Regions from separate parts of the Janthinobacterium sp. LS2A genome, predicted to be linked through region 3. Evidence: predicted binding sites of a transcription regulator. Region 3 holds the regulator's gene; each other region holds the start of a gene.

Region 1 (3,426 bases), on a different contig from region 3:
TTGTAAAACACCACATGGCGCGGGTTGACTTCAATCACGTAATCCGTAAAGCCGTGAATATTGTGAGCATAGATATAAGAAATATGAATCAGCGCCGCAAACACGCGCTTGCTCACGCCCTTGTCGATGGCCAGGCGCGACGGTTCGCACAGGCGCCGGCCTTGCTCGCGCAGGACGTCGAGCTTGTCGCGGAAGTTTTCATCGGCGGGCAAGCCCGTCTCGTCGTTATCGAGGCACAAGGTCATGGTGCCGACGGTGGTGCCGGCCGTTTCCGCAAACAGCGTGATTTTATTCAGCGCATGGGCCGTGCAAGGATCGACGGCATAGCCGCGCCAGCCGTACATCTTGCGGATCAGCAAACTGGCCGCTTCGCGCCGGCCACGCGAATTGGCCATGCGGATATGAAAGCGCTGCAGGTCGAGCTCATGCTCCATGGCCGGGTCGATCTGCCCCTCGCCCACCACCAGATCACTGAAGTTGCCTGGCGTGTCGAAGGAAATTATGGGTTCATCTTCAAAGCTCATCTTGTCCTCACGTTCATCGGCAGCCGTCGAGACGGACTGAAGCCAATGCCTTGTGACAAGAGAAAAACTGGAGAAGTTCCCAGCAATAGCTAAAAAAACAGAAGAAATTTGCCTTGGGATAGCAAAATAACACGATGAAATTTGTCTATAAGTACAAAATGGCAAATATAATTGCTGTTTTGATATTGACGAGCCTGCTGTTAAAAAAAGCTTTCCGGTATCAATAACACGTCGCCCGGCCGCATCATGACGTTGGCGGAAATATCGCCTTCCTTCAGCAAATCGTCGAGCCGCACCCGCAGCTGCTGCTGGTTGCCTTCGCGTACCCGGATGATGCTGGCCTTGTTGCCGGCCGCGAAGTCGGTGATGCCGCCGACGGCGATGAGCACGTCCATCAGCGACATGCCCAGCCGGTACGGCAGCGCCTGCGGCTTGGCCGCCTCGCCGATGACGCGGATCTGCTCGCCATATGGCCCCGAGAAGTTCGTGACGATGACCGTCACCACGGGCTGCTGGATGAACTTGCTCAAGGCTTGCTCGATATCGCGCGCCAGCTGGGTCGATGTCTTGCCGCTGGCGGGCAAATCCTCGACCAGCGGCGTGGTGATCTTGCCGTCCGGCCGCACGGCCACCGTCAGCGACACTTCCGGATTGCGCCAGACGATGATGTTGACGGAGTCGCCCGGACCGATCAGGTAATCGTGCATGGGGGCGCTGTCGTCGGAAGGCGCCAGCGGATGGCGCGTGCGGCAGGCGCCCAGCAGGCTGGCGGCGCCCGCCAGGACCAGCGTGTTGCAGACAAATGCACGGCGAAATGGATTCATGCGGAGCCTCTTCGAGTCGATGCGCGTCCATGGCCGGCCCCGCAGAACCAGCCTGGGCCGCGAACTTCCTATGATTATTAAAACCCGGCAAGTGAACCTTGAGGCGTATCAAGAAGCAATCATCTTGGGAAATCTTGCTCCACAGCCGCCCTATACTTTGCTTACTCAACAAGCAAGTATTTCTTGCAAGACGCCGTCGTTGTCCGCGCCGCCAACCCATCTACCGGGCAGCACCGTTACCTGAAGGAAGCGACATGGAAGAATTGATACAGCAACTGCTTTCCGGCTTGAAAGGCATCTGGAAGTACCGCTGGCATGCGGTGCTGGTGGCGTGGCTGGTGGCCATCGGCGGCTTCATCAAGGTGATCACCCTGCCCGACGATTACCAGACGTCGGCGCGCGTGTTTGTCGATACGCAAACCATCCTCAAGCCGTTGATGGCCGGCATGACCAGCGTGCCGAACACGGAACAGCAGGTGGCCATCATGAGCCGTACCCTGCTCAGCCGCCCGAATGTGGAGCGCGTCATGCGCATGGTCGACCTCGACCTGGACTCGAAGACCGTGCGCGAGCACGAAGCCCAGCTGGACAACTTGATGAGCCGCATCAAGATCACTGGCACCAACGCGTATGACATCTACACCATCAGCTACAGCGGACGCGACCCCAAGCTCGTGCGCGACGTCGTGCAAAGCCTGCTGACCATCTTTGTCGAAGGCAGCTTCCAGGGAAAGAAAGGCGATTCGCAAAAGGCGGTGCAGTTCATCGACGAGCAGATCAAGAATTACGAGGACAAGCTGAGCGCGGCGGAAAACCTGGTGAAGGAATTCAAGATCCGCAACAACCTGCTGCTGCCGCGCCAGGGCATCGACTATGGCAGCCAGCTGCTGATGTCGTCCGATAGCCTGAACAATGCCAAACTGGAACTGGTCGAGGCGGAACAGGCACGCAAGGCCATCCAGAGCCAGATCGAGGGCGACGAGCCCGTGCTCGACCTGGAGCCCAGCGCGTCGGCCATCACGAATCCCGAGCTCGACGAGCGCATCGCCTCGATCAACAAGAACCTCGACAGCCTGCGCATGCAATTTACCGAACTGCATCCCGACATCATCGCCTCGAAGCGCCTGGTGGCCCAGCTGGAAGAACGCAAGATCGAGGAAAACAAGCTGAAAGCGGCGTCCGGCGACCCGGGCAAGAACTACAGCCCCATGCTGCAGCAGCTGAAGGTGGCGCTGACGGATGCGGATGCCAAGGTGGCCGCCATCCGCGCCCGCGTGCAGGAATACAGCGCGCGCAACGAGCGCCTGCTGGCGCAAAGCAATGCCGTGCCCGAGGTGGAATCGCAGCTGGCGCAGCTCAACCGCGACTACATCATCAACAAGGAAAACTATGAAAAGCTGATCGGCCGGCGCGAAGCGGCCAAGCTGTCGGGCGAACTCAGTTCCACCACCGACATGATGGCCTTCAAGATCATCGACCCGCCCACGGTGCAATATGCGCCCGTCGGCCCGAACCGCCCGCTGCTGTTCAGCGCGGCGCTGGGCGCGGCCCTGGTGGCCGGCGTCGCCACGGCCTTGCTCATCAGCCAGGTGCGCCCCACCTTCCTCAGCCCCTCCGAACTGCGCGATGCCACAGGCTTGAACGTGCTGGGCACGGTATCGATGAACTGGACGCCGCTGCAGCAGGTACGCCGCCGCCGCGCCCGCTATGGCTTTGGCGCCTGCCTGGGCAGCCTGTTCGTCCTGTACGGCGGGGTCATGACGGCCGCGCTGCTGAAATTCTAGATCCAAGGGAGCGACGATGAGCAGCAAGGACAGCGGCAAGCACGAACCCACGATCCTCGGCGTGGCCGAGGCCAGCGTGCCTTATACAGTGAACGGTACGGATGGCGCGGATGCAAGCCGGTCGCCCCGCTACCGCGCCCTGAACCTGGCCCGGCTGGCCGAGCAAGGCATGCTCACGCACGATGGCGGGCGCAGCGCCGTGGCCGAGGATTTCCGCATCATCAAGCGCCCGCTGCTGCGTCAGGCGCGCGCCAGCGGCAGCGACGCCATCCGCCACGGCAACCTGATCGTCGT
Region 2 (3,426 bases), on a different contig from region 3:
GCGCACCGACGAGGCAACGGCGGGACGCAGCCCCACGCCAGATGGCGTGATACGGCCGGAAATCGTCAGATAGCCATTCTCGGCCACGGACATGCTGGCGGCCACCACATTGCTGCCAGTAACCTGCGTGCTGCGCTTCTCCAGGAATTGCTGTACGCGCACATAGCTGTAGTCGGAGAACCAGGCGCCGCTGCAATAGCTCATCACGTCTTTCATCGGCGTGCTGCCATAGACTGCCTTGCTCAACTGGCCAATGCTGCCCGCATAGCTGCTGTTGTACAGCGGTTGCGGACCCAGATCGCCATTCGCATACGGGTAGTCGGCAGCGGCACCGGACGGACCGCCACAGGCAACGTGCTGCAACGAGTGGTTGTGACCCAGCTCATGCACCAGCGTAGTCAGCCATTCAGGCCATTGATTGCCGAATGGATCGACGGAGGCAATGCTGTTGAACCGGGCGTCCAGGCCGATGGCCGACGTGAAGTCGTTGCCGCTGCTGCGCTGGTTGATGTAGGCCAGGCCGGCGGCGCGCGTGGAGGACATTTTCGGCACGAAACCATAATAATAGGCGCCGCGGTCTTCCAGTGCGCGCTGGTTTTCCAGCTTGCCCAGGGTATCGCTCCACCAGCTGTCGGCCGTGCTGCTGCCAGGCATGCTCAGCGCCGCGCGCGTGGTGATGCTGATATTTTCCGCCGCATACGGATACACGCGCAGCAGCGCGGCACGGATCACCTCGGCGTCAGGCAGTTGCGCCACGCCATCATCGGTGCTCAACGGTACCAGCACCAGACGGATCCTGGCCAGGCTGGCCACCACGGGCGCCGCTTCCTGACTCACTTGCACGCCGTCATTGCCCACGGCCGTCACGCGCACGCGCACGCCAGGCAGAACCCAGCCGGACGGCAGGATGGCGCTGAAATTGCCGTTGAAACTGTAATCGCTTTTCGACGTCGGCAAGACCGACGGGCCGCTCATGGTGATGCTGCCCAGGTTGCTGCCATTGGCAGCCGTAGCATTCAAGGTCACGGCCGGGCTGGCCTGGCCTGTTTGCGTGGCCAGCACGGACACGCGCACGGCGGCCGGCTTGCCGCGCGTCAGGCGCAAGGCTGCATCGCTGGCATTCAAATTCAGTACCTGCGCGAAATCAATGCTGCCCAAGGTAAAGGCCGACACCGTGCCCGCATTCACGGCGATGCGCGAAGCGGCCGACAGCATCACGCTGCCCGTTGCCGACGCTGGCGCGGACAGCACCAGCTGGCTGGCACTGGCGCTGACGATGGCGGCTGGCGTACTGCCCACCGTGGCCGAACTGACCTGGTCGAGATTGCTGCCCTGCAGCGTCACCGACAAGGTCGCGCCGTTGACGGCCGACGCGATCGACGTCACTGCCACGTTTGCCAAGACTGTATACGTGTCGCTGCTGGCCACATCGTTGTAGGGACCGCGCACCGTCAGCGCACCTGTCGCCGCGCCCGCAGGCACCACCACCGTCACGCTGCCGGCCGTCTGGCTTTGCGGCGTTGCCGCCGCGCCATTGCCGAACTGCACCGCCGTCACGGCGCCCATGCCGCCGCCCGCGATCGTCACGCTGGAACCGACGCCGCCCGTTGCCGGTGCGACACTGCTCACGCTCAGCGGCAGGTACACGTTCACGTTATAGCTGGTGGTCGCCGTGCCGCTGGCGCTGACCAGGCTCAAGGCGCCCGTAACGGGCACGCCCGGCATGGCCAGGGTTACGCTGCTGTCGCTGCTGGCGCTGGCGGCAACGTTCACGCCGCCCACCTGAAAAGCCGTCACGCGGCTCAGATTCGTGCCCGTCACCACCAAGCTGCCACCCACGGCGACATTCGCCGCCGAGACGGCCGTCACGGCAGGAACCAGCACTGGCGTACCCGAGGTGGTCGCCACCACCGTGTCACCACCGCCACCGCCGCCTCCGCCGCAAGCGGACAGGCCCAGCACGACAAACAATGCTACAAGCAGATGGTTTTTCATGGCTGGCAACCATGTTGATGCAGCGCGATGCCGGGGAGGACACGGGAGAAATGTGACATATTGGTGACTTTTGGTGAGAATGTAATTTCGAAGAACCCATATTATGGGTTAATTCGATTCCCAAGGACAACTATTAATGCTTTTGATTCAATTGGTTTTGATAATAGTTAAAGTATCGACTTGGAAAGATTTATTCTAAGAATTATTCGCTTCACTCTGTCTTGTCTTAAATCAAAATTATTTTCCTTTGCAGCTATTGCCATTCAATTCATTAAAAAGATTCTGACAGTGCGCAAATAATGTGGAAATTTTTCCACAGCCTAGACGCCGTGCCTTCCTGCCAAGTTTGGCGGAAGAATTAACGTTTTGAGTAAGATTTTCAGGAATGTAATTTTCAGAAGCAGGCGCGGCGCAAGCCGATGTGTTGCAATGTGTTGCAACCTGGCCTGCTGTGGGGCGAACAGCCGCTTTTGCTTAAAACCAAAGCAGCCTGATGCCGTATAATTTTAGACCCGGTGAAATCAGGCGATTGCCACCTTCTGCCAGCCCTACCCGGCCGGCACACTCCGTCAGCTGATCCTGCTGACCCGCAACCGCCTCATACAGTCTTGTCGCCGCGCCGCCGCCCGTTTGCCTATTGAAAGCATGAAATGAACGATACCGTGATCCCCGCCATGTCCCCGACCGAAGCCACCTTGCGCGCCATCCTGGCGCAGCGGATCATGATCCTCGACGGCGCCATGGGCACGATCATCCAGCAATACAAGCTCGACGAAGAAGCGTACCGTGGCGGTCCCACCGGCCGCTTCATCGATTTCGCCGCGCCGGCCGACAGTGGCGCGCGCGAACTGTTCGTCAAGGGCAACAATGAGCTGCTGACCCTGACGCAGCCGCACATCATCCAGGAAATCCACGAGCGCTACCTGGCGGCCGGCGCCGACCTGATCGAAACGAATACCTTCGGCGCCACGACGATCGCGCAAGACGATTACCACATGGCCCACCTGGCCTATGAAATGAACGTGCAGGCGGCCAAGCTGGCGCGCGCCGCCTGCGACAAGTATTCCACGCCGGACAAGCCGCGCTTCGTCGCCGGTGCCCTGGGACCGACGCCAAAGACGGCGTCGATCTCGCCCGACGTGAACGACCCGGCCGCGCGCAACGTCACCTTCGACCAGCTGGTGGCCGCCTACCTGCAGCAGACGCAGGGCCTGGTGGAAGGCGGCGCCGACGTGCTGCTGGTGGAAACCATTTTCGATACCTTGAACTGCAAGGCGGCCCTGTTCGCCATCGACCTGTTCTACGAGCAAAACCCGACTGTCGTGCGCCTGCCTTTGATGATTTCGGGCACCGTCACGGACGCCTCGGGCCGCATTTTGTCGGGCCAGACCGTGCCCGCCTTCTGGAATTCCGTGCGCCACGCGAAACCGC
Region 3 (3,426 bases):
CCATCGCCCTGTGGACGGGCTTTACCTTTGTCGGCTACTTCACGCCGATCAAGGAACTGGCGCAATCGGTGGTCACCTTGAATTTCGGTCCCTGGGAATGGTTCTGGGTCTTGTTCTACAGCCTGGCAACCTACGGCAACGCGGGCTGGCTGCGCGAGCAGGTGTGCAAATACATGTGCCCCTACGCGCGCTTCCAGAGCGCCATGTTCGACCAGGACACCCTGATCATCACCTACGATGCCAAGCGCGGCGAACCACGCGGCGCCATGAGCAAGAAGGCCGGCAACAACGACAAGCTGGGCGACTGCATCGACTGCACCCTGTGCGTGCAGGTGTGTCCGACCGGCATCGATATCCGCAACGGCCTGCAGTATGAATGCATCGGCTGCGCCGCCTGCGTCGATGCCTGCAACAGCGTGATGGACAAGGTCGAGCGGCCGCGTGGCCTGATACGCTACAGCACCGACCATGCGATGGAAAACAACTTCAATTCGAAGCAGATACGCCAGCGCGCCATGCGCCCGCGCGTCTTGATCTACACTTCCATCCTGGCCCTGATCATCATCGCCGTATGTACGTCGCTGGCCCTGCGCACGCCCCTGAAAATGGACGTGATCCGCGACCGCGGTTCGATGGGACGCGAAGTGGAAGACGGCATGATCGAAAACGTCTACCGCCTGCAGATCATGAACACGTCCGAGCAAAGCCAGCATTTTAAAATCAGCGCTTCCGGCTTGCCGGGCCTGACCTTGCTGACGCGCGAAGAAGTGACCTTGCAGCCGACGGAAACGCTGGGCTGGCCGATCCGCCTGCGCGTGCCGCACGGCGTGGGCGAGAAGGGGTCGAACAAGATTGCGATCGAATTGCAATCGCTGGACAACCCGTCGCTGCATGTGCGTGAAAGCGCGGTCTTCATCGTGCCGCGGTGATGCAGGAAGGCCGGTCCCCGCACGGGGGCTGGCCGTTTACAGAGGAGAAATACCATGTCCGACAGTCTGAAACTGCAGCCTCCCGTTGCACCGTGGTACAAGCATCGCTGGCCATGGCTGCTGATGATCGGTCCCGGCCTGTCCGTGGTCGTCGGCAGCTTCATGGGCTATATCGCCTTTACGCAGCCCGACGCGCTGGTGGTGGGCGATTATTACAAGCAGGGCAAGGCGATCAACCAGGATTTGAAGCGCGACACGATCGCCAGCGACCTGGCCATGGATACGAGCCTGGCGTACGACGTGGCGCAAGCGCGCCTGAGCGGTTCCGTGCACAGCTTCGGCAAGGCCTACCAGGGACCGCTGCAGCTGCACCTGGCGCATGCGACCCTGCCGGAAAAAGATATCAAGCTGCTGGTGCAGCCCGATGCGGCCGGCAATTTCTCGGTCGCGCTGCCGATGCTCGAGCGCAGCCGCTGGCAGGTGCTGGTGGAAAACGACAAGCGCGAGTGGCGCCTGTCCGGCATCTGGACCTGGCCCGTGCAGCGCAGCATCGCGCTGCATGCGGACGAAGAGTTATAAGCCTTACTTGCAGACGTCCGTGCCTGCCGTAATGGCTTTCAGCTTGGCTGGTTGCAGGATCTCGATCTCGCGGTTCGAGACGCGCAGCCAGCCTTCCTTCTTGAATTTCGACAATAAACGGCTGACGCTCTCGATGGTCAGGCCCAGGTAGTTGCCGATTTCCTCGCGCGACATGCGCAGCTGGAATTTGCTGCTCGAATAGCCGCGCGCTTCGTAGCGCGACGCCAGGTTGACGATGAAGGCGGCAAAACGCTGCGTCGCCTGCATATTGCCCAGCAACAGCATCACGCTTTGCTCGCGCGTGATTTCCTGGCTCATCATGCGGTGGAAATGACGCAGCAGGGTCGGCATATTGCCCAACAATTGTTCCAGGCTGGAAAACGGGATTTCACACACTTCGCTGTCTTCGAGCGCCACCGCATTACAGTGGTGGCGGTCGGCGCTGATGGCGTCCATGCCCAGCAGTTCGCCGGCCATCTGGAAACCCGTCACCTGCTCTTCGCCGCCCGGATTGATCTGGTACGTCTTGAAGTGTCCCAGGCGGATCGCGTACAGGTTCTGGAACGAGTCGCCGATGCGGAACAGCGAGGCGCCGCGCACGATCTTGCGGCGGCGGCCGATGATCTGGTCCAACCTGTCCATGTCGCCCATATCGAGGCCCATCGGCAGGCACAATTGATGCATGCTGCAGGTCGAGCATCGCGCACGCAACGCTTCCACGGTCACTGTGGGCAAGGTTGGAGTGAGTAGCGCTTCAGTCATGTCGGTACCTTTTAGAAAATGCAACAACAAGTTTACTGCATACAGGGTTGCCGTGTGCCAATTTCACCGCAATTTCGGCGAATAAACGACGTTCCGACTTTAATTATATGGCAACATCGTCAAAAGCCCATGCGGGGAGGGCCATTTGCGCGGCGCCGCTTGCCAACTTGATGTATTGATAGGAAAATTCCTAACAGCATTATCTGCCGCCTGTGCCGCCCGGTACTGAAAAGGAAATCATGAAGCCTCTCGGCATCAAAGCAAAAGTCGCGCTGGCCACCAGCCTGACCTCGATCGCCATGATCGCGCTGGTCACCATGATCCAGGTGCAGCACATGCGCGACGACTTCACCCGAGTACTGCTGAGCCAGCAGTCATCCCTGATCAGCCGCACCGCTGCCGAGCTCGACGACAAGCTGGGCATGCTGCTGCAGATCGTCACCCTGACGGCCAGGCAGCAGCCGCCGGAACTGATGGCCCAGCCGGCCCAATTGCGCGAATACTATTCGCGCCGCTCGATGCTGGTGCTGTTCGACGACGTGCTGGTGCTCGATGCACATGGCGCCGTCGTGGCCGACATGCCGGAAGTGGCGGGGCGCGCCGGCATCAACGTTGCCGAGCGCGAGTATTTCCAGACCGTGCTGCGCACGCGCCAGCCCATGATCACCGAGCCGATGCTCGGCAAGTCGAGCGGCATGCCCATCGTGCAGATGGTCGCGCCCGTGCTGGCCGCCGATGGCCAGGTGGCCGGCGTGGTGATCGGCGTGCTGCGCCTGTACAAGGACAACCTGCTGGGACGCCTGCGCTCGGAAAAGATCGGCAAGAGCGGCTATTACTTCATCCTCACGCGCGGCGCCGTGCCGCGCTACGTGCTGCATCCCGATACCAGCCGCTTGCTGCAGCCGCGCCAGCCGAACGCCAACCTGACGACGACCCAGCTGCTGAAGGAAGATGGCGAAGGCAGCATGGTCAGCACGAACAGCCGCGGCATCACGGCCGTCAACAGCTTCAAGCGTTTGAAATCGGTGAACTGGCTGCTGGCTACCTCGCTGCCCGTCGCGGACGCCTTCGAACCGTTCGATGGCGTGCTGTACCGGCTGGTGCTGTGGAGCATCCTCGCTTCGCTGCTAGCCGCATTTGTTCTGGGCTGGGTCAC
Region 4 (3,426 bases), on a different contig from region 3:
AGCAGCTCGAAGCGCGGCTGCGCGTGCGCCTGCTGCAGCGAACCACGCGGCAAGTCACGCCCACGCCCGATGGCGAAGCGTATTACCAGCGCTGCGTGCGCTTGCTGGCGGACCTGGAAGAAACGGAAGCCGTGTTTTCCTCGGCGGCGCAGCAGCCGGCCGGCAAGCTGCGCATCGACTTGCACGCGACCCTGGCCATGCATTTCGTCATGCCCGTGCTGGACCAGTTCTGCGCCCGCTATCCCTTGATCGAACTGGAAATCGGCATGGGCGACCGCCTCGTCGACCTGGTGCGCGAAGGCGTCGATTGCGTGCTGCGCGTGGGCGAACTGGGCGACTCGTCGATGGTGGCGCGCAGGGTGGCGTTGCTCGAACAGCTTACCTGCGCCAGTCCCGCCTACCTGGCCGCACACGGCACGCCGGAAAATTTGGCGCAACTGGCGGGCCACCGCGCCGTCAATTTCTTTTCCGCCCAAACGGGCAAGGTCTGGCCCTTCGATTTCAAGGTGGATGGGCAGCGGCACAGCGTGGCCTTGCCGGGCACGGTGTCCGTCAACAATGCGGACGCGTACCACGCCTGCTGCCGCGCGGGCATGGGCCTGATTCAGGCGCCCCGGTATCACCTTGAATCGGCGCTAGCTGCGGGCGAGCTGGTGGAAGTGCTGCGGGACTTGCGTCCCGACCCGCTGCCCGTGTCCGTGCTGTATCCCCATCACCGGCAATTGTCGCGACGCGTACGCGTGTTTGCCGACTGGGTCGCCAGCGTGTTTGCCGAGGCGAATTGACGCGCTGCGGCATTTTCTTGACCTGGGTAAAGGAAAAAATCCCTCTAGTGATGCCATCTAGCACTATTTGATGTGGATCAAAGTTTTTGTTGCACTGCAATCTTAGACTTCGCAGCGTTACTTAACGACAAAAAGAGGGAACTAGAATGAAAAAGTCCGCAACTGCAGCAGCAATCGTCCTGACCGCCATCGGCGCATTCGCCAGCAACGCAATGGCACAGGAAGGCCCATGGCTGGTCCGTGCGCGCGCCGTGCACCTCGATCCGGCCGATAAATCTGCTCCTGTTGGTGGCGTCGGTGCATCCGACCGTTTGACGGTCAGCAGCAAGACGATTCCTGAAATCGATATTTCGTACTTCTTCACCCCGAATATCGCTGCCGAGCTGATCCTGACTTACCCGCAAAAGCATGACGTCAAGCTCGATGGTAACAATATCGGTACCTTCAAGCATTTGCCACCGACCCTGTCGCTGCAATACCACTTCATGCCTGAAAAACAGTTCAGCCCTTACGTGGGTGCCGGCATCAACTACACGAATATCTCCGACGTGAAATTGCTGAACGGCGCCGGCCGCCTGGAGCACGACAGCTGGGGTTACTCGCTGCAAGCCGGTGTCGACTACAAACTGGATAAAAACTGGTCCCTGAACTTCGACATCAAGAAAGTGCAGATCCGCAGCGACGTCTTCATCGGTGGCGCCAAGGCCAGCGAAGTCAAGGTCGATCCTCTCCTGATCGGTGTCGGTGTCGGCTACCGCTTCTAAGCAGTGACCGGCTGCGCCCATGCGGCGCGGACAATAAAAAAGACGGCCAGGTGTGAACCTGGCCGTCTTTTTGCATGGCATGTGCCGCTTTATTTTTTCAGCGTTTTTTCCAGCGCCAGCTGGTAGTCCGTCTTTTCGTAGCCGGCCAAATACTTGTTCGTCGCGTCGAGGAAGGCGCGCGAGCGGTAGGCCGCTTCCAGGTCCTTGACCCATGGCTTGGCCTTGTCGGCCGTGCGGATGGCAACCAGGTTGATGTAGCTGTCCGAGATCTTTTCCACGGCGAGGGCCGACGTCAGCTTCATGCCGGCGGCCAGGGCGAAGTTACCGTTGACGAAAGCGTAGTCGGCGTCCGCCAGCGAGCGTGGCAGCTGCGCCGCTTCCAGCGGCACCAGTTTCAGCTTCTTCGGATTTTCCAGCACGTCGCGTTCGGACGCGCGCAGCGGGTCGACGTTCGGTTTCAGTTTGATCCAGCCCATCTTGGCCAGCATCACCAGCGCGCGCGCCTGGTTGGTCGGGTCGTTCGGCATGGTGATGGTGGCGCCGTTCTTCACGTCGGCCAGGGACTTCTGCTTGCCGCCGTACAGGCCGATCGGCATGGTCGGCACGGTGATCAAGGGGCTCAATGGCAGCTTGTTATCGGTGGCGAACTTGGTCAGATACACGATGTGCTGGAACACGTTGGCGTCCAGCGAGCCTTCGGCCAGCGCGTAGTTCGGCTGCACGTAGTCGTTGAATTCCACGATCTTGACCTTGTAGCCCTGTTTTTCCAGGATAGGCTTGATGCCCAGTTTCAGCTGGTCCGAGTAGGGGCCGGAACTGGTGCCGATGACGAGTTCTTTCGGGTCCTTGGCGTGTGCGGCGGTGGCGAAGGCCAGGCTGGTGGCGGCGACGAGCAGGGTGCGGCGAATGTGGTTCATGCTTTTCCTTGTACTGAAATACTGAAATGAATTAACGTTTGTCGAGGCGCTTGGCGATGCGCGTGCCGGCGAACTGGATGGTTTGCACCAGCACGATCAGGATGGCCACGGTGGCGACCATGATGTCCGTCTCGAAGCGGTAGTAGCCGTAGCGGATGGCCAGGTCGCCGATGCCGCCGCCGCCCACCACGCCGGCCACGGCCGAATACGACAGGAAGCTGATCGACAGCACGGTCAGCGCCAGCACGAGGCCGGAACGCGCTTCGACCAGCAGTACGCGGAAGATGATCTGCATTTCCGACGCGCCCATGGCGTGCGCCGCTTCGATCACGCCGCGCGGCACTTCGCGCAGGTTCTGTTCCACCAGGCGCGCCAGGTAGGGGATGGCGGCAAACGACAGCGGCACGGCAGCTGCCAGTGGGCCGATCGAGGTGCCCGCGATGATGCGCGTAAACGGCGTCAGGGCGACCAGCAGAATGATGAAGGGGAAGCTGCGCACGGTATTCACCAGCCAGCCGAGGATCATCGACAGCGGGCGGTTTTCCAGCGACTGGCCTTCCGACACGAGGAACAGCAGGATGCCCAGCGGGCCGCCGATCAGGATGGCGGCCGTGAGACCAATGCCCAGCATGGTCATGGTCTGGCCCAGCGCCACCCAGATTTCCGGCAGCAGGTTGATGACGTTATTGATCGATTCTTCAAACATGTGTTGCATCCTTCCATGCGGTGGCTTCAAACGCCTCGGTGCCGTAATAAGCGAGCTCGCGTCCCAGCGCCGTCTTGCGCGGGGTGGCCGTGTCGCTCAGATCGAATTGTTCGGCGATGGCGCCTTTTTCCACGACGGCGACGCGGTTGCAGATGGCGCCCAGCACCGACAGCTCATGGCTGACGATGACGATGGTCACGCCCAGGCGCGCATTGATGTCGCGCAGGGTGTCGAGCAGGGCGCGCGTCGTTTCC

The links. Region 3 encodes FNR, which switches genes on or off when oxygen is low (the NO sensors DNR and NnrR bind a similar motif). Its sites were predicted from a motif close to TTGATNNNNATCAA; they were not measured.
Region 1: the regulator FNR is predicted to act here: its motif matches at 1,447-1,460, upstream of V3C40_RS04500 (XrtA system polysaccharide chain length determinant).
Region 2: the regulator FNR is predicted to act here: its motif matches at 2,217-2,230, upstream of V3C40_RS23555 (IPT/TIG domain-containing protein).
Region 4: the regulator FNR is predicted to act here: its motif matches at 853-866, upstream of V3C40_RS15435 (OmpW/AlkL family protein).

Annotation. Positions count from the first base shown of each region.
Region 1 is NZ_JAZHPB010000001.1:966,354-969,779, forward strand. Features, by position in the region: gene V3C40_RS04490 (N-acyl amino acid synthase FeeM domain-containing protein) at 1-524, opposite strand, end outside; gene V3C40_RS04495 (XrtA/PEP-CTERM system exopolysaccharide export protein) at 725-1,348, opposite strand; gene V3C40_RS04500 (XrtA system polysaccharide chain length determinant) at 1,603-3,132, shown strand; gene V3C40_RS04505 (XrtA-associated tyrosine autokinase) at 3,149-3,426, shown strand, end outside.
Region 2 is NZ_JAZHPB010000009.1:214,107-217,532, forward strand. Features, by position in the region: gene V3C40_RS23555 (IPT/TIG domain-containing protein) at 1-1,995, opposite strand, end outside; gene metH (methionine synthase) at 2,646-3,426, shown strand, end outside.
Region 3 is NZ_JAZHPB010000006.1:65,476-68,901, forward strand. Features, by position in the region: gene ccoG (cytochrome c oxidase accessory protein CcoG) at 1-929, shown strand, start outside; gene V3C40_RS17815 (FixH family protein) at 984-1,508, shown strand; gene fnr (fumarate/nitrate reduction transcriptional regulator Fnr) at 1,512-2,270, opposite strand; gene V3C40_RS17825 (response regulator) at 2,510-3,426, shown strand, end outside.
Region 4 is NZ_JAZHPB010000005.1:33,262-36,687, reverse strand. Features, by position in the region: gene V3C40_RS15440 (LysR family transcriptional regulator) at 1-785, shown strand, start outside; gene V3C40_RS15435 (OmpW/AlkL family protein) at 932-1,549, shown strand; gene V3C40_RS15430 (MetQ/NlpA family ABC transporter substrate-binding protein) at 1,639-2,466, opposite strand; gene V3C40_RS15425 (methionine ABC transporter permease) at 2,498-3,172, opposite strand; gene V3C40_RS15420 (methionine ABC transporter ATP-binding protein) at 3,165-3,426, opposite strand, start outside.